DNA from 3 places in the Bradyrhizobium sp. 160 genome. Region 1 is predicted to be linked to each of the others. Evidence: predicted binding sites of a transcription regulator. Region 1 holds the regulator's gene; each other region holds the start of a gene.

Region 1 (6,404 bases):
GCAAATGGCGATCCAGGTCACCTCTCACAACACCATTCTGGTTTCTTCAAGGCCGCCTGGAAGGCCGGCGGCGGTACGCCGGCGAAATCCCTTCGCTTCGGCTTAAACTTTTGGCAACGTTCCGAAACCGCTTCGCGCAACGCGGCATCGGTCGGCCGCCCACGCCTCGCAGCTATGCGATTTTAGGATGGTTTTGGAGGGCCGGACACGCTAGGCGATGGCGACAAGACTTCAAATTCTCGGGAGGACAACAATGAATGACGCGCCCCGCATCCGGCCGGACAGGAACGTCGAACTCGGCGCCAGCAACGAGCCGTTCCAGAACCTGCACGAGTTCATCCGGAAGGCGCGCGCCAACCTCAACCAGAATGCCTGGGACTACATCGTCGGCGCTGCCGAGACCGAGACCACGATGCGCCGCAACCGCATGGCGCTGGACGAGATCGCCTTCCGCCCGCGCGTGCTGCGCGACGTTCGCAAGGTCGACGGCTCCGTCGAGCAGTTCGGCCGCAGGATGCGGCTGCCGGTGGTGCTCGCCCCCGTCGGTGCGCTGGAGATCTTCGATCCCGATGGCGCGGCAAGCGTCGCGCGCGCCGCCGGCACCTTCGGTGCGGCGCACATGTTGAGCTCGGTGTCCGAGCCGGGGCTCGAGAAGACCGGCGAGGCCGCGCCCGACGCGCTGCGGCTCTATCAGCTCTATGTCCGCGGCGACGATGCCTTCGTCGCCGATGTCGTCAGCCGGAGCGAGAAGAACGGCTATGCCGCGTTCTGCCTGACTGTCGACACCGCCCATTACAGCCGTCGCGAACGTGACATCGCCAAGCGCTACGTTCGCGAAAGCCGCCTGCGCGCGACCGGCGGCGATTTCCAGAAGGGTCTGGAATGGCGGACGGTGAAGATGATCAAGGACAAGTTCAGGATCCCACTGATCCTGAAGGGCATCGCCACCGCCGAGGACGCTCAGATCGCGATCGATCACGGTGTCGAGTGGATCTACGTCTCCAACCATGGCGGCCGTCAGCTCGATCACGGCCGCGGCGCCATGCATGTGCTGCCTGAAATCGTCGAGGCGGTGAAGGGCCGCGCCAAGATCATGGTCGATGGCGGCTTCTGCCGCGGCACCGACATCGTCAAGGCGATCGCGGCCGGCGCCGACATCGTCGGCATCGGCCGGCTGCAATGCTGGGCGCTGGCCGCGGCCGGCGAAGCAGGCGTGATGCGAATGCTGGAACTGCTGGAGGACGAAGTGCTGCGCTGCCTCGGCCTCCTGGGTGCCACCTCGTTCGCCGAAGTCGACAAATCCTGCCTGCATCAGGCGACCGCAACGAATGCGCCGAGCGTGTTCAGCGCGTTCCCGCTGTTCGACCACGAGCCCTACCGATACTGAAAAGTGAAAGAACGCGATGACCTCACTCTCCCCCGGTAGCGCCGATGCGCTCCTGTTCGATCTCGGCCGCGTGGTGCTCGATATCGATTTCTCCAAGGCGATCGCCTGCTGGGCGGGGCATGCGGGCTGCCAGCCCGAGGCCATCGTCGCACGCTATGTGCGTGACGAGGCCTACCGGCTGCACGAGGTCGGCAAGATCAGCGACGAGGATTATTTCCAATCGCTGCGTTCATCGCTCGGGATCGGCATTTCCGACGCGCAATTTCTGGAGGGATGGAACGCGATCTTCGCCGGCGAGATGCCTGAGATCGCCGAGCTCTTGCCGCGCGCGGCGAAGCAGGTGCCGCTATATGCCTTCTCCAACACCAACCGGCCACATGTCGACTATTTCTCGAAGGAATATGCCGGGGTGCTCGGGCATTTCCGCGAGCTCTATCTGTCGTCCAGCATCGGCCTGCGCAAACCGGATGCAGAGGCGTTCGATCATGTCGTGGCGGCGATCGGCCTGCCAGCCAGCCGAATCGTCTTCTTCGACGACCTTGCCGAGAACATCGAGGGGGCGCGAGCGCGTGGACTGACGGCGGTGCATGTCACCTCGCCCGGTGATGTCGGCAAGGCCTTGCTAGCGTTGGGAATTTGACCACCGATGCCGACCGGATCGGGTCGGGTTCCGGGCACCCAAATCCGCTCGGGTAGGGACCAATTCACTTTGTACATTTTTGTACAGAGTTCCGGGAACGGAATACCTCCCTCCGGACTCTATGAGTCCGTTGGGACGTCTACATCGGACTTATTCTCGTGCTGGGCAAAGCCTACCTCACAAAGCAAGCCTCCTTGCTGCTCGAATTCGCCAAGACCACCTCGGATTCGCGCCTCTCCGCCAAGCTGATCAGCAAGGCCGCCGACCTAAAGTCGCAGGCCGATCCGCTGCCGGACAAGGATCAAAGCCCCAAAGCTCCGGACGTGACAGCCGGCGTCAGTTCGGGCGAACAGACGCAGAGTTGATCCGATGCTGGCCGTGGCGCTCATCCTTGTCGTCCTCGCCATGGCTATCCTCGTACCGGTCTGTCTCGCCTTCCGGATCATGCCGTGACCGGTCTGCGCACGATTCTTCATGACGGAGATCACGCAGGATAAATCATCCTGTCGGCGCCTTTGCCTCACGCCTGCACTCGGCTAGAACTTTCGCCGCCCATTGCCGATATGCTCAGCAGGAGTTTCCGCCCTTGGCCTTGATGCCGGTTTCTGACGCGCTTGCCGCGGTGCTGGCAGGTGCGGAGCCGCTGCCTGAAGCGATGGTTTCCCTCAACGAGGCCTATCATCGCGTGCTCGCACGCGATGTCGCGGCGCTGCGCACACAGCCGCCGGAAGCAATGTCGGCGATGGACGGCTACGCGGTGCGCGCGAGCGATGCAACAAAGCTCGATAGTGCGCTCACCTTGATTGGCGAGGTGGCGGCGGGTCGTCCATTCGCGGGAACGCTGGGCCCCGGCGAAGCCGTGCGGATCTTCACCGGCGGCGTCATTCCCAACGGTGCCGACGCAGTCGTGATCCAGGAGGACACGGTTGCGGACGGCAAGCGCATCACGATCAAGGAAGCCGCCATTGCCGGCCGCCACATCCGCCCCGCGGGCGTCGACTTCTCCGAAGGCGACCTGCTCCTGCGCAAGGGAACCCGTCTCACCGAGCGCGATCTCGCACTCGCCGCCGCCATGAATCATCCGCAGCTTGCCGTCTGCCGCCGTCCGAAGGTCGCGATCCTCGCCACCGGCGACGAACTGGTAATGCCGGGAACCACGCCCGGTCGCGGCCAGATCGTCTATTCCAACGGCTACGCCCTGCACGCGCTCGCCCGCAGCGAGGGGGCCGATACCATCGACCTTGGCATTGTCGCCGATACGCTGGAGGCCACCACTGCCGGCATCCGCCGCGCCCGCGAGAGCGGCGCCGAGATCCTGGTCACGAGCGGCGGCGCGTCGGTCGGCGACCACGATCTGGTCCAGCAGGCGCTGAGGGACGAAGGCGTCGCGATGGCGTTCTGGAAGATCGCGATGCGCCCGGGCAAGCCGATGATGCATGGGCGGCTCGGCGCGATGCGCGTGATCGGCCTGCCGGGTAATCCCGTGTCATCCTACGTGTGCGCCTTCCTGTTCCTGGTGCCGCTGATTCGCGCCTTGTCGGGACGATCCGTGATTCATCACCGACAAGAGCGCGCCGTGCTCGGCCGCGATGTGGACGCAAACGATATGCGCGCGGACTATCTGCGCGCACATCTGGAGACGCGCGACGACGGCACGCTGGTGGCCCTTCCCGTCGATCACCAGGATTCCTCGCTGCTTGCGAATCTCGCTGCAGCACAGGCACTTCTCGTCCGCGCACCGTTCGCTCCGAAGGCAGAGGCCGGCTCGCCTTGCGAGGTGCTGCGCCTGCCCGTCTGAACGCATCCACTACACGCGTTCCGCGAACTTTGCCGCGTTCACGGTAAATTAAGCAGTTGCGGAACACATATGGAACATATAGTGTCCGTTCATGATTTGTTTCGAGCATGTAGCGGTCTACCGCTCCAATTCAGCGTCTCGGAATCGAACGACATCAACCGGGGGACTTTGGTCGAGATGTTAACGCGCAAACAATACGAGCTTCTGCGGTTCATCAGCGAACGTCTGAAGGAAAGCGGCGTGCCGCCCTCCTTCGACGAGATGAAGGATGCGCTCGACCTGCGCTCGAAATCGGGCATCCATCGCCTGATCACTGCGCTCGAGGAGCGCGGCTTCATCCGCCGCCTGCCCAACCGCGCCCGCGCCATCGAGGTGATCAAGCTGCCCGAGCTCCAGGCCGCCGCCGGCAGCCGCCGCGGCTTCACGCCGAGCGTCATCGAGGGCAATCTCGGCAAGGTGCGCGCGAGCTCCAGTTCTTCCGCGGACGAGGGCGAGCGTCCCGTTGCGGTGCCCGTGATGGGTCGCATCGCGGCCGGCACGCCGATCGAAGCGTTGCAGACCCGCAGTCACACCATCAGCGTGCCGCCCGACATGCTCGGCTCAGGCGAGCACTACGCACTCGAAGTGCGCGGCGATTCGATGGTCGAAGCTGGCATTCTCGATGGCGACATGGCGCTGATCCAGCGTAACGAGAGCGCCGATACCGGCGACATCGTGGTGGCCCTGATCGACGACGAGGAAGCGACGCTCAAGCGCTTCCGCCGCCGGGGGGCGTCGATCGCGCTCGAGCCCGCCAATGCCGCCTATGAGGTGCGCATCCTGCCGCCGAACCGGGTGAAGATTCAGGGCAAGCTGATCGGGCTGTACCGCAAGTACTGAGACGAGCTAGCGGTCATTCGATACCAATGATTCCGATTGGAGCGGACGACGGTCCGCTCCAGCTGGATAGTCTTTTGGTCTTGCGCAGATTATCCGGCCCCTCTCTCCGGCGCTCCATCCTCGGCATGCGGCCCCAAGCACTCATCGCTTGTGAAGAGATCTTAGGAGATTACGATGTGCAGGATCGCCTTAAGCGCCTTCGCAGCGTGCTGATCGCTTGATCGGCCGCGCAAGCATTCGCAACTCAATTGCAGCACCACGCACGCAAGTCGGCGCACGCAGGGAGCGAGCATTTCCGCAACGCCCGAACTGCCATCGACCGACAGCCACGGCGAAGCTGGCCACATTCCCCTGGTCGGCGCCCGTAGGCCACGGGCGCTCGCATCCGCCGAATGCACTGAAGCGAGCTTTGTTCCTATGGCTTCGGGAAAGATAATGTGATCGCGTCCGGCAACGCCAGCCGCAGATTTGCCTACAACGGAGCAGAGCGTTACGTGCTTCCACTCTGATAGAGGCTTGCGCCTCCGAAGGAGGCGCGGGTTGCTATCTTCGAATGAGGAGCACCCGATGTGTGACTACAGCCTGCATGCCGTTGCATCTCGCCCCGCCGAAGTCGGCGAGACGATCGTGTCGACAACGTTCCGCGGCACCTCAACGCGCGGCTTTGCTTCCGCGGCCGATCCGACCGTGGCCGTCTGCCTGCTGCCGGGAACGGAGCTCGCCTTCGCCGACAACGTCCGTTACGATAATCGCTGGATCTGGACGCGCACCATCAACTCCCGCGTCGGCAAGTTCGGCAAGATCGATCCGCACATACCCGACCGCCATCATGACGCGATCGAATTCCCCGACGGCAAATACGTGCTGGTGACGCAGCTCGTCGAAGGCCAGCGCGCAACCGTGCTGCAATTGCCGGTGACGCAGCCGGTCAGCGAGCGCGAGCACAAGCCGCAGATCGTCGCCGATAGCCGGTCGACGATCACGCGCTTGCCGATTGGCTGAGCCGTCCCCGCCCGCGGGGTCGGGCCAGGATTGAAATTGCCATCGCCGGCCGAGGCCGGCGAGATGGTAAGATTTAATGCTGCGGAACGTCCGGTCGGACCCGGACCTACTCTTCGCGTTTGTTTTTAATCGTCCGGCGCCTAATCGTCGACCTGCAGGTCGGTCTCCGCCGGCGTTGCATCCCGGTTGCGGGCCGCGGCCGTCCTCGGCACAAGGCTGCCGTCGAAATCACCCTCGCCGGCGCCGGCCGGCAGCCAGGGACGGCTTGTGCCTCTTGCTCTCACCGCCTGAATCGCAAAGCCGTCACCACGCTGCGTCAATGCCAGCGCGCCTTGGCTGGCGAGACGTTGCCGGTCGACCACCATCGCCGCGCAATCGGGCGGCGCGGGGCGCGTCGTGACCACCAGCGCGGCACGACTGCAATCCTCAGCCAGCGCATCGATGCGCAGGGAAAGCGCGACCAGCCGACCGTCGGCAAGCGGCGTCACACAGCCGGACTCATCGCACGACACGCCGTCAGCCAGCGAGCTACTCCCGGCATCGCGCGGATCGGCGTCGGCAGCTAACCACTGTTTGAGCAGAAAGCCATCCTTGCTCGCCCGGATCACATGCAACTGCCCGTCCCTGCCCCGCACCGCGACGCTGGCGCCGTCCCCGGCAATCAGGATATCGGGCTGCCGCACCGACAGCCCCCACGC
Region 2 (6,404 bases), on a different contig from region 1:
GCAAGGCTTTCGCATCGGAGCCGGCTTCCGCAGCGTCCGGTGCAAAGGTGAAGCCGTCGAGGCGGCCGATGACGTGGCCTTCGACGATGACTTCGCCGGTCTTGCCGATTTCAGTATTCAAGCTCGTGTTCTCCCGCAGGCGGCGCATCAATACACTGGTACGGCGATCAACGAAACGCTCAGTCAAGCGTTCATGGAGCGCATCCGATAATTTATTTTCGACCTCGCGCGCGATCCCCTGCCAGCGTTCGGGGTCTTTCAGCCAATCCGGGCGGTTGGCGACGAAGGTCCAGGTGCGAATCTGCGCGATCCGGGCCGACAGCGTGTCGATGTCGCCATCGACGCGGTCGGCCTGATCGACCTGGGCGGCAAACCAGCTATCGGGGATGCATCCCTTTTGCATCAGGAAGCCGTACAGCGTCGTCACCAGCTCGGCATGAGCGGCCGGCGACAGCTTTCGGTAATCGGGGACCTGGCAGGCCTCCCAGAGGCGCTCCACGGCCGCGTTGCCATGCGCGATATCGCGCACATCGACGTCGCGGGCGGCGTGGTCGAGCACGCGCATGTCCTCGGCGATCGGGGCGCGCGTCAGCGCCTCGTGCCCTGGGCCCAGGTTCAGCGACACCTGGAGCGCGCCGAGCGAGGAGAAATCCAGCTTCGAGTTGCGCCATTGCAGCATCTTCACGGCATCGAAGGTGTGGTTCTGGAGCGCGTTGACGAGTTCGGGCTCGAACGGCGCGCAGCGGCCGGTGGTGCCGAAGGTGCCGTTGCGCGTGGCGCGGCCGGCGCGGCCGGCGATCTGCGCAAATTCCGAGGGTGTCAGGCGGCGGAACTGGTAGCCGTCGAACTTGCGATCGGAGGCAAAGGCAACGTGGTCAACGTCGAGATTGAGGCCCATGCCGACGGCGTCGGTGGCGACGAGATAGTCGACATCGCCGTTCTGGAACATCGCCACCTGCGCGTTGCGGGTGCGAGGGCTGAGCGAGCCCAGCACCACGGCGGCGCCGCCATGCTGGCGGCGGATCAGCTCGGCAATGGCGTAGACCTCGTCGGCGGAGAAGGCGACGATGGCGGTGCGGCGCGGCTGGCGCGTGATCTTGCGGTCGCCGGCGAATTCGAGCTGCGACAGGCGCGGCCGCGTGATCATGGACACGCCCGGCAAGAGGCGCTCGATGATCGGGCGCATGGTCGCAGCGCCCAAGAGCAGCGTCTCGTCGCGGCCGCGGCGGTTGAGGATGCGGTCGGTGAAGACGTGGCCGCGTTCGAGGTCCGAGGCGATCTGGACCTCGTCGATGGCGAGGAAGGAGACGTCGAGATCGCGCGGCATCGCCTCGACGGTCGAGACCCAATAGCGCGGCTTCTTCGGCTTGATCTTCTCCTCGCCGGTCACGAGCGCGACGCTCTCTGGCCCCGCGCGATCGGCGATCTTGTTGTAGACCTCGCGCGCAAGCAGGCGCAGCGGCAGGCCGATCATGCCGGAGGGATGCGCGAGCATCCGCTCGATGGCGAGATGGGTCTTGCCGGTGTTGGTCGGCCCGAGCACCGCAGTGACGCCGGCACCGGGGGCACGCTCGGAAGCGAAGGGGGAGGAAGAAAAAGCCATTCTGGAGATAGGTAGTGCCGATTTGGGCGAATGTCAGTGCTGTTTGAGACGATGAGGCGATCAGGTGTCAGCGATGTCTCCGAACGCCACCACGCGCTCCGCTGTCATGCCCCGGCTTGACCGGGGCATCCAGTCCGCCGCGGCTCATCGGCTCAACCACGATTGCCTCGGCGTACTGGATCGCCCGGTCAAGCCGCGCGGTGACAGCGAACGCGGAGCAGTCTTCCCAACCTCGCGCAGTGTCTCACTTTGCGACGCTTTTCCCGTTCGCCTTAAGCTTCGGAACGACTCTAGAACGAATCGCGGCCGAATCGCTGACTCCCTGCCGAGTCCCGTTCCGTTCACGCAACATGTCGCGGGACTCGCCACAGGCGTGCACTAGATGAAGGCTCCGGCTGCCGTACAAGCGACGATTTGATGACGTGTTCCTTAAGGCTGGGGACGGCCGGGAGTCGAATCAGAATCAGGCGGGAGTCAAATGGATTCCAGCTTCGCCGACCTGCCAAACAAAAAGTGCGAAAACAACCCCATGCACAGTAGGTAAGCCGTTGAATTCACAAGACTTCCTTTTACCCTCCCTTGGAGGGGAGGGTTAAGAACCCCTACTGCGTCTTGGCGACGCGTGGCGGCTGGGGGGAGGTGATGAAGCTGGTCGCTTCCAGCATCGCAGGTCCCAACGGCGTCGGCACTTTCAGCCAGAACGGGACCAGAATGCGCGTTCCCGCCACCGGCGCAAAGGCGATCTCGATGTTGCGCTGGGCGGCGAGGTATTTGATCACGGGGCGATCGGGGATGTAGCCGGCCACAGGCACGAAATAGAGCGCGCAGACCACGACCGGGCCCTTGTAGCCCTTCTCGGCCTTCACGCTCTCCATGCGCTTGAAATCGAGTTTCAAGTCGTAGCGCATGCGGCCGTCGAACACGGGCGCGCTATTATGGCAGGCCTCGGGCGACACCGGATCGCCATTGCCGGGCACGCGCAGCAGCGAGGCCGTCATCGGATCCCAGACGCCGCGGCGATGCGCTTCGGTGACGACGATGCGATCGGGGTCGACCGGCGGCTCCGGCAGGATCGCAAAATCCTTCACATTGCCCTTGTCGAGGGTGATGCGGATCTCTTCGGTCTTCTTCGAGGTGGTGGTGGAGGCCTGATAGCCGGTCGCAACCAGCGCGCCGTTGACGACGCGGCCCTGCGAGGCGCCGGTGCCCGAGCCGCCCGCGAACGACTTCAAAAGCCCCGTGGTGCCGCCGGAAGCCGCGGCCGCGAACACGTCGTCCTGGATGTCGATGTTCCAGGCGCCCTTGCCGACGGGAATGCCCGATAGTGTCGCCTCATATTGCGCCTCGAGCTTGCCTTGCGCCGTTGCCGGCGCCGCTCCCCACGCCAAGACGAGGCCGCAGAACGCCGCCAGGGCCAACTGGCCGGCGCGCCGCCGCGGCGGGTGAGAGGTCAGGATATTCACGAAGCCATCCAATGGGGCCGTCAGGCCTTGTTAGTTAAGCCAAAAACAGCGGCAAACAATGTGCTGGACGCCAAAAGCGGCGGAACTCCCCAGGACTCTTCGGCCGCGAATACGCCCTTTATGTGATGGTAAGGCGTTCCGATCATTGCCGTTTTGGTGATCGGGCGGTAGCCCTTGGCGCCAACCTTTCCCCGCCCCCTCCGCGGTCATGCCCCGCGAAAGCGGGGCATCCAGCACGCTGCGGCCCCTCGACTCCAGCCGCGCCGGTGGAATACTGGATCGCCCGCCTTCGCGGGCGATGACGCCCGGCGTGGGGCTAAATCCACCCCAAAACCTTGACGTCCCGCCCCTTCCCCCCTATACGTCCGCCCGCTCCCTGCAAGGACGAAAGAATTTGCCCCCGTGGCGCCCCGAATGGCGGCCGCAAATCGTTGGGGGCTCGAACCTGAGGATTTCTACCATGTCTCGCCGCTGCGAACTGACGGCCAAGGGCCCCCTCGTCGGCCACAAGGTCAGCCACTCCAACATCAAGACCAAGCGCCGCTTCCTGCCGAACCTCGTCAACGTGACGTTCATCTCGGAAGCCCTCGAGCGCAACGTGCGCCTGCGCGTCTCCACCAACGCGGTCAAGAGCGTCGACCACAATGGCGGCTTGGATGCCTTCCTGCTCAAGGCCAGCGCCGACGTCCTGTCGCCGCGCGCCCTCGAGCTGAAGCGCGCCATCCAGAAGAAGGTCGGCGACGCGCCGGCGAAGAAGGCGAGCTAAGAATTCAGAATTGGGCGGGGGCTAAGTTGCGTCGTGTGGCGTAGGCTTAGCCAGTAGAGTTGCGTTGCGGCCGGATCGGAAGATCCGGCCGTTTTTGTTTGTGACAGGTCGTAATTCCTGACCTCGTCACGATTGGACTTTTTCACCAATGTAGCCAATAGCGGCCGTTCCATTGGAACGGTCGCACCACAAATGGATCCTCCCGGCACCGGGCGTGTATCGCGCGTGCAGATCGAAGCAGCGCACCTCTCCTTGCACATCTACGAAGTTGAATAAGGATCGGCGTTGCTCGTGTTCAGGGGTAACCTTAGTACGAAAAGTCGGGAGAGCGTGTGACTCAGGATTCCACTCTGCAAGCGCGCACTGAATTTCCCATAGGCGCCGGTTCACGGCCAACAATTCAGGCGCTCCCGATCTTAGCGAACGCACTTGCTCCTCTACACGCGGCAAGAAACGAAGGCGCGGGAAGCGTTCGGCTCGATTGTCCCACAAATCATCCCCATCGCTAGGCGCCTGCAGCGCCACAATGCGCATCCAAGCACGCACCGGATCGACGTGACCTCGGATCGAAGCGTTTCGGACAACGACAACTTCCGATTCGAGCGCTTCATCCTGCAGTTCGAGCCTGAAGACGTCCACTTCGGACCGACGCCAAGTCTCACAGTCAAAGCTAACTGCCAAAGCATCAAATTCATATGCCAGTCCTAGCGCAATCGCGCTCTTATCTTCGAATTCGAAGTCTACGTTAGCAGCAATCTTTCGATCCAGGCCAATATGAAAGGGAGCTCGATTTTCCAAGCCACGAAGAAAGCGCCACTCATCGATGGTGTCTGCATCAGCACGCAAGGCGCTGAGCCACAGATTATCACCAAGCGGCACAGCCCCTAATGGCACGGATGAATGAAGGGCCAAATCCGATCGTTCCGCCTTCAGCTCTTTCAAAAGTGCGATCAACGTCCGCACCACTTCACGGGCCGACGCTTGAGTCTGCGAGCCCTGCGGGTAAGAGAGCTCATTTAAGAAGGTTAAGAATGCCATCTTATGACAGCAAGCGATCGAGCGATTTATCCCACTGATCAAAAAAGCCGTTCGGCCAATGACTCAGCCGCCCATCAGCGGAAATCTTTGGTTGTTCGTGAGAAGGTTCGACGGCGCCCATCGGGCGATGAAAGAAATTTAGTCCCACTTGCTCTGGCGAGAGCACCCCCTCCTTCACGGCAATTCTGATGCCATTCAGAAGATGGTCGCTATGGGTCTCTACTATAATGGTCGTCCCTGCGGCTACCGCACGCGCTATCATTTCGCCCATGGCAGCCTGGCCTTGGGGATGCAAATGAGCCTCTGGATTTTCTACCAGAACCCAGCTACCCGCCGGCAAGGCAAGACACGCAACAACCACAGGGAGTGCATAAGTAAGTCCAAATCCGACATTGGTTGGTCGAAATGGATTGGAGCCGCTGAGACCTGCTGAACCGCCGTAACTATAGTCAAGCTGAACAAAGTCGGTCCGCGGCACTTCGGCAACATTGAGACTTACGCCAGGACTGAAGACCTGCATCCAAGCGTTGGTCTGTGACAGCAAGCCAGGAGCCATTTCGGCCGGATGCCGGAGCCGCTCTGGTACAGGAGCATCCCGAAACGCATTGAGATAATGTGCAGTAAATTCTCCGCGCGTGCCAAGAAAGCGGCGTTCGCTTACGACATGATATGATTTGGGATAACTGACGTTCGGGCTGGCTCTATCAGCCCTCAAATACTGAAAATTATTGCCAAAGAGTCCCCCATCAAAGTTTCCAGCAAACATTCCGTACTTGGGCGAGGTCGCAAAGTGCAAGACATCACCCTCAGGAGCGTATGCGACCTCCCACTCCCAAGGCGTTCGCCCATCGTGCATACCTATACGGATAACGTCATCCTCGTGCTGATCGTGAAGGAGGTCAGATCCCGTTCCCAACTCAACGAGTTCGCCATTGAGCAAGAAGCCCTTCGAGTCAAGAAAACCAGCATCGCGAGACTGCCTGACCAACGCTAGCGCCTGAAGCGCGGTGCTCTTGCCCGCACCGTTTAAACCAGCCAGTACAGTGAGCGGCCGAAGAGGAAGCGCAAGGTCCTTGAACGCTTTGAAATTGTGGAGCGCCAAAAGGTCAGCCACGCGCCACCTCCTGAAATACTCGCTCCATTGCCATGAATCGGTAGCGAACTTTGGCAATATCGCCTGTACCCTGCGAAATTGAGCTCTCGAATACTCTATCTTGCATTAAGACCATCATTCGCGCGCGTATTTCGGTGGCTCTGTCAACACATCGCCGCCGCTCAGAGTCCGCCAGCGAAGCTATCGCCACTGAAACAGTTTCGAACAGCGCCTTGTTTATGGGCATGCGCGCGTCTTGCTCGCGATAGCGCTTTCGAAACGCATCATCTCCAAAGATCTCCGCTGCTGTATTCATCACAGCAACGAACTCCTCCCCCAAACGATCGAGCTTACGACGGCTCAGAGTATTTATTTGACGCATAGCATCACCAAGGAAGCGATCAAAATCGTACGCTCTAAACTCCTCAGGCTCATTCAAAC
Region 3 (6,404 bases), on a different contig from region 1:
ACGCAAGCATCCTTGCGCGAATTGGTCGAGGCGCGCCTCGCCAAAGCCTGCGGCAACCGCATCCGCGCCCGCATCGTCTGGGATCACTCGAACTCCAACGTGTTCGTGACCAAGCCCGGCCCGTTCACCGATCTTGCAGTGTCCGCGATCGAAGAAGTGACGGGCCGCAAGCCGGAGCTGTCGACCTCGGGCGGCACGTCGGACGCGCGCTTCATCTCCAGCTACTGCCCAGTGATCGAGTTCGGCCTGGTCGGCCAGACCATGCACCAGATCGACGAGCGGGTGCCGGTGACGGATCTGGAGAAGCTGACGCGGGTGTATCGGGGAATTTTGGCGCGGTATTTTGCGTAAGGTGCTGCTGCTTTGCCTGCGGTGTCTTCGCCAAATCCTCCGCCGTCATGCCCGGGCTTGTCCCGGGCATGACGCTACTGGCGGCATTAGGCTCTAATAATCCACCTTCACCAGATACAGCCCCTGCGGCGGGGCGACGATGCCGCAGGCGGCGCGACTGCGGGCGGCGAGTGCGGCCGACAGATCATCGGCCGTCCAGCGTCCCTCGCCGACCCAGACCAGCGATCCCACCATCGAGCGCACCTGGCTGTGCAGGAACGAGCGCGCAGAGGTGACAATGGTGATCTCGCGGCCGTCGCGTATCACGTCGAGCTGATCGAGCGTCTTCTCCGGCGACTTGGCTTGGCACTCGGTATCGCGGAACGTCGTGAAGTCGTGCTTGCCGAGCAGACGCTGGGCTGCTGCATGCATCGCGTCACTGTCGAGCCGGCGCGGCACGCGCCAGGCGCGACCGACGTCGATGGCGAGATTGGCGCGGGTGTTGATGATGCGGTAGCGGTAGTGGCGCTTGATGGCCGAGAAGCGTGCCTCGAAGGTCTCGGGGACGATCTCGGCCTCGAGCACCGCGATCGGATGCGGGCGCAAATGCGCGTTGAGCCCGTCGCGAAAACGATCCGGCGCAAATTGCTTGCCGATGTCGACATGCGCGACCTGGCCAAGCGCGTGCACGCCGGCATCGGTGCGGCCAGCGCCATGCACCCGCGCGCCCGCGCCGGTCATCGCCTTGACCGCGGCCTCCAGCGCGCCCTGCACCGAGGGCAGCGTCTCCTGCACTTGCCAGCCGAAGAACGGCGCGCCGTCATATTCGATGGTGAGCTTGTAACGGGGCATCGTGTCCAGTTTCACCGTCATTGCCCGCGAAGGCGGGCAATCCAGTACTCCGCAGCCTATCAGATCAACCGAGAAGCCTCGGCGTACTGGATACCCCGCCTTCGCGGGGTATGACAGTGTCAGCTGAATTTCGCGCCCGCCCTCACAGGCACGCCGCGCAGAAAGTCCGCGGCCCGCATCCTGGCCTTGCCTTCGCGCTGCAGCTCGAGGATGCGAACCGCACCCTCGCCGCAGGCGATGGTGAGGTGGTCGTCGAGCACCTCGCCCGGCGCACCTGAGCCGTTCGCCAATTCACATCGCAGGATCTTGACGCGCGCATTTTCGCTGACGTCCACAAGCTCGGTCCAGGCGCCGGGAAACGGCGACAGGCCATGGATGTGGCGCAGCACCGCGCGTGCGGGTTTGGTCCAATCGATCCGCCCCTCGGCCTTGTCGATCTTAGCGGCATAGGTGACACCGTCCTCGCTCTGCTTTTTGAGCTGGAGCCCGCCGCGTGCGAGCGCCGCCATCGCGCGCACCATCAAATCGGCACCTAACCGGGACAGGCGATCGTGCAGATCGGCCGCGGTCATGCTGTCGGTGATCGCGATGCGCTCGGCCATGGCGACGTCGCCGGTATCTAAGCCGACATCCATCTTCATCACCATCACGCCGCTTTCGGCATCGCCCGCCATGATGGCGCGGTTGATCGGCGCGGCGCCGCGCCAGCGCGGCAAGAGCGAAGCGTGCAGATTGTAGCAGCCGAGCTTCGGCGCATCGAGGATCGCCTGCGGCAGGATCATGCCATAGGCGACGACGACGGCGGCATCGGCATCGAAGGCGCGAAACTCGTCGAGCGCTTCCGGCGTCCTCAACGTCTTCGGCGTCAGCACGTGAACGCCGAGTTTTCGCGCGGCTTCTTCAACCGGAGTGGGCTGCAATTGCAGGCCGCGCCGTCCGCCCGGCTTCGGCGCGCGGGTGTAGACGGCGGCGATCTCGTGGCCATGCGCGACCAGCTCGAGCAGCGTCGGCACGGAGAAATCGGGCGTGCCCATGAAGATCAGGCGGAGGGGCATGTGGAAGACCTGCGAAAGGCGCAATCCCGTGACAGTCATTCCGGGGCGGCGCGAAGAGCCGAACCCGGAATCTCGAGGTTCCGGGTTCGATGCTTCGCATCGCCCCGGAACGACAGAAAGCCTACTCTACCCCGCGCGCTTGGCGGCCTTCTCGAACTTCTTCATGACGCGGTCGCGCTTCAGCTTCGACAGGTAGTCGACAAACAGGACGCCGTTGAGATGATCGATCTCGTGCTGGATGCAGGTGGCATAGAGGCCTTCGGCATCCTCTTCGTGCAGCTTGCCGTCGAGATCGGTGAAGCGCACGCGCACCTTCGCCGGGCGCTCGACCTCCTCGTAATATTCGGGGATCGAGAGGCAGCCTTCCTCGTACACTGAAAGTTCCTCCGAGGAGGAGAGAATCTCCGGATTGATGAAGACGCGCGGCTCGTGCCTGGTCTCGCCGTCCTCGTCGCGCTTGGCGAGGTCCATGGTGATCAGCCGCAGCGGCTGCGCGACCTGGATCGCGGCGAGGCCAATGCCAGGCGCGTCGTACATGGTCTCGAACATGTCGTCGGCAAGCTTGCGGATCTCCGACGTGACCTTCTCGATCGGCTTGGAGACCAAACGCAGCTGCTTGTCGGGCAGGATGATGATTTCTCTTAGGGCCATGGCCGCGATTTAAGCTGCGTGTCGGGTGCGGTCAATCCGGCGCGGAACTCCGTTAACCCTCCGCTAACCATAAAACTTCAGATTTCGTTAACCATAAGAATCAACGGGACTTTGGCCATAGACGTTCGCTATTCGTTCGTGGAGCCCGGCGAATCGGCTAGAAGGGTCGGCATGAACGAGATCATCTTCGTGCTCGGCGACTGGCCGGTGCGCACCATCGACGCGCTGATCGGCTTCGGCGCCCTCGTCCTCATCCTGCTGGTGGTGATTGCCGTGGTGATCGCGCGCTCCGGGCGGCGCGGCGCGGAACTCGCGATGGCCAATGCCATCCGTGCCGACGAGCTCGAGGAGCGCCTGAGCGAGGTGCTGCGGGCGCAGAGCGAGGCTTCGGGCCGGGTCGACGCCATGACCCAGGCGCTGGCCGGCCGCCAGGCCGAGATGGCACGGGCGGTCAATGAGCGGCTGGATTCGGTGACGCATCGCGTCGGCCAGTCCATGGAACACTCCACCCGCAACACCATGGAGAGCCTGCGCGCGCTGCATGAGCGGCTCGGCATCATCGACAGCGCGCACAAGAACCTCACCGACCTCACCACCCAGGTGACGACCCTGCGCGACGTGCTCGCCAACAAGCAGTCGCGCGGCGCCTTCGGCCAGGCGCGGATGGAGGCGATTGTCCAGGACGGTCTTCCAAAGGGGTCCTACGAGTTCCAGTTCACGCTCTCGACCGGCAAGCGGCCGGATTGCGTCGTGTTCCTGCCCGACCAGCGCCCGCTCTGCATCGATGCAAAATTTCCGCTGGAGGCGGTGACGGCCCTGCACGATGCCCGCACCGACGAGGAGCGGCGGATTGCCACGCAGCGGCTACGCGGCGACGTGATGAAGCACGTCAGCGACATCGCCGAAAAATACCTCGTCACGGGCGAGACCCAGGAGATGGCGCTGATGTTCGTGCCGTCGGAATCGGTCTATGCCGAGATCCATGACGGCTTTGACGACGTGATCCAGAAAGCGTACCGCGCTCGCGTGGTGCTGGTGTCGCCGTCGCTTTTGATGCTCGCGATCCAGGTGATGCAGCAGATCATGAAGGACGCGCGCATGCGCGACGCAGCCGACCAGATCCGCACCGAGGTTATCAAGCTCGGCGACGATTTGAGTCGTCTGCGCGACCGAGTGCTGAAACTGCAAAAGCATTTCTCCGACGTCAACGAGGACGTCCGCCAGGTTCTGATCTCGGCCGACAAGATCGAAAAGCGCGCCGGACGTATCGAGGAGCTCGATTTCAGCAAGAGCGATGCCCCCGATGCCCCACGGCTGGTAGCGACGGGCGCGGGCGAGGTGTTCCCGAGGAAGCTGCAGGCAGGGGAGTGAGATTTGGGGCACACTGTCATGCCCCGCGCAGGGGGCATCCTGTACGCCGCGGCAATCGTGGTTGAGCCGAGGCGCTGGTGATTACTGGATCGTCCGCCTTCGCGGACGATGACAGCAGTAGGGGTGTCGCATGAGTGCACGCCATTACTACGTCTACATTCTCGCCAGCAAAATTGGCGCAACGCTCTATATCGGCGTGACAAATGACCTCATCCGCCGGGTCGCAGAGCACAGATCAAAAACTCGTCGAGAGCTTCACGGAAAAGTACGACGTCGCAAGGCTGTCTACTTTGAGCAGTTCGATGATCCCGAGAACGCAATAAAGCGCGAGAAGCGCCTTAAGAAGTGGAACAGGGCCTGGAAGATCCGGCTGATTGAGCAGCACAACCCGAACTGGGATGACTTGTATCCCGGAATAGCCGGGCTGCCATAAGGTCGTCATGCCCCGCGAAGGCGGGGCATCCAGTACGCCGCGGCGGTCCTATTGGATCGAGACGCTGGTGGATACTGGATCGTCCGCCTTCGCGGACGATGACAGCGGAGAGGGCGACGACACCTCCCTTGTGGCGGCCAGAATCTGCTAACACCTCCGCATGACCGCACCCGACGCGACCTCCTCCGCCGGCGCTGCCGCCGCCTCTTGGCGTGACAGCCTTGCCGTGTACCTGCAACCGCGGGTGCTGATCGTGCTGTTCCTCGGCTTCTCATCCGGCCTGCCGCTGGCGCTGTCGGGCTCGACGCTGCTGGTGTGGATGCGCGAGGCCGGAGTCGATCTCAAGACCATCGGGCTGTTTGCGCTGGTCGGCACGCCCTACACGCTGAAATTTTTGTGGGCGCCATTGGTGGATGCGATGCATGTGCCGCTGTTCACCCGCGCCTTCGGGCGGCGGCGTGGCTGGCTCTTGTTCTCGCAGATGTTGCTGATCATCGCCATCCTGCTGCTGGCGCTCACCGATCCCGCGCGCTCGCCGTTCTACGTCGCGCTCGGCGCGCTGCTGGTCGCAACCATGTCCTCGACCCAGGACATCGTGGTCGATGCCTTCCGTGTCGAGAGCTTGCCCGAGAGCGAGCAGGCAGCCGGCATGGCCGCTTATGTCGCGGCCTATCGCATCGGCATGCTGGTCTCGACCGCGGGCGCGCTGTTCATCGTCTCCGGCTTCGAGGGCACCGGCATTAGCCGGCAATCGGCCTGGATGTGGGGCTATGTGGTGATGGCGGCGATGGTGCTGATTGGCACCATCACGGCGCTCCTCGCAACCGAGCCCGAGCAATCGGTGCGGGCGGAAGCTGCGACAAAGGCCGAGACCGCGTTCGCGCGCGTGCTGCGCGCCGCGATCGGGGCGTTCTCGGAATTCCTGTCGCGGAAAGACGCGCTCGCCGCGCTCGCCTTCGTCGTTCTGTTCAAGTTCACCGACGCGTTCTCCGGCACGATGACCGCGCCGTTCGTGATCGACCTCGGCTTTTCCCGCAACGATTATGCGGCGATCGTGAAGGGGGTCGGGCTCGCCGCGACGTTGCTCGGCGGCTTTGCCGGCGGTTTTGTCGCGCGGCGTTATTCGCTCGCGACCAGCCTGTGGATCGGCGGCGTGGTGCAGGCACTCGCCAACCTTTCGTTCTCCTGGCTGGCGTTCGTCGGCACCAGCCAATGGGCGCTCGCCTTCGCCATCACGGCTGAGAACTTCACCAGCGCCATCGGCACCGTGATCTTCGTCGCCTATCTCTCCGCCCTGTGCAAGAACCCGTTGCACACGGCGACGCAATACGCGCTGCTCACCGCGCTCGCGGCGGTGGGGCGAACGTATCTCTCCTCAGGTGCCGGCTTCGTGGCTGATACGACCGGCTGGGCGCTGTTCTTCGTGATCTGCGTGCTGGTGGCGATCCCGAGCCTGGTACTGCTGGCCTGGCTCCAGAAGCGCGGGCATTTCAAGACGCTGGGGCCAGTCAGGGTATAGGACCGACGTCTCGCCTTCATCGTTGCGAGGAGCTCTTGCGACGAAGCAATCAAGACCGTTTCCGCGGAAGAATTTCTGGATTTGCTTCTTCGCTCGCAATGACGGCGGAGAAAGCCGCGGCAAGGGGGCAATCGCGAGCCATTCCTACTGCTTCTTGATCAAACTCCACTTGGTGATCACGGCCTCGCTCATC

The links. Region 1 encodes LexA, which represses DNA repair genes until DNA is damaged. Its sites were predicted from a motif close to TGTTCNNNNTGTGTTCNG; they were not measured.
Region 2: IVA98_RS17180 (helicase-related protein) is a predicted target of LexA. The motif match lies at 1,884-1,901, and genes of this name have one in related genera.
Region 3: IVA98_RS35495 (DNA recombination protein RmuC) is a predicted target of LexA. The motif match lies at 3,011-3,028, and genes of this name have one in related genera.

What each region holds. Positions count from the first base shown of each region.
Region 1 covers NZ_JADPKD010000008.1:597,548-603,951, forward strand. Annotated here, with positions in the region: gene IVA98_RS05600 (alpha-hydroxy acid oxidase) at 254-1,387, shown strand; gene IVA98_RS05605 (HAD family hydrolase) at 1,404-2,027, shown strand; gene IVA98_RS05610 (hypothetical protein) at 2,186-2,392, shown strand; gene IVA98_RS05615 (molybdopterin molybdotransferase MoeA) at 2,614-3,825, shown strand; gene lexA (transcriptional repressor LexA) at 4,003-4,704, shown strand; gene IVA98_RS05625 (hypothetical protein) at 5,272-5,706, shown strand; partial or broken gene IVA98_RS05630 (ComEC/Rec2 family competence protein) at 5,847-6,404, opposite strand, start outside.
Region 2 covers NZ_JADPKD010000039.1:52,915-59,318, reverse strand. Annotated here, with positions in the region: gene IVA98_RS17180 (helicase-related protein) at 1-1,603, opposite strand, end outside; gene IVA98_RS17175 (DUF3108 domain-containing protein) at 2,206-3,015, opposite strand; gene rpmB (50S ribosomal protein L28) at 3,527-3,832, shown strand; gene IVA98_RS17165 (hypothetical protein) at 3,959-4,870, opposite strand; gene IVA98_RS17160 (DUF3696 domain-containing protein) at 4,872-5,984, opposite strand; gene IVA98_RS17155 (GmrSD restriction endonuclease domain-containing protein) at 5,977-6,404, opposite strand, start outside.
Region 3 covers NZ_JADPKD010000083.1:310,330-316,733, forward strand. Annotated here, with positions in the region: gene dapE (succinyl-diaminopimelate desuccinylase) at 1-351, shown strand, start outside; gene truA (tRNA pseudouridine(38-40) synthase TruA) at 445-1,182, opposite strand; gene fmt (methionyl-tRNA formyltransferase) at 1,302-2,237, opposite strand; gene def (peptide deformylase) at 2,364-2,888, opposite strand; gene IVA98_RS35495 (DNA recombination protein RmuC) at 3,060-4,259, shown strand; gene IVA98_RS35500 (GIY-YIG nuclease family protein) at 4,390-4,692, shown strand; gene IVA98_RS35505 (AmpG family muropeptide MFS transporter) at 4,853-6,211, shown strand; gene IVA98_RS35510 (hypothetical protein) at 6,356-6,404, opposite strand, start outside.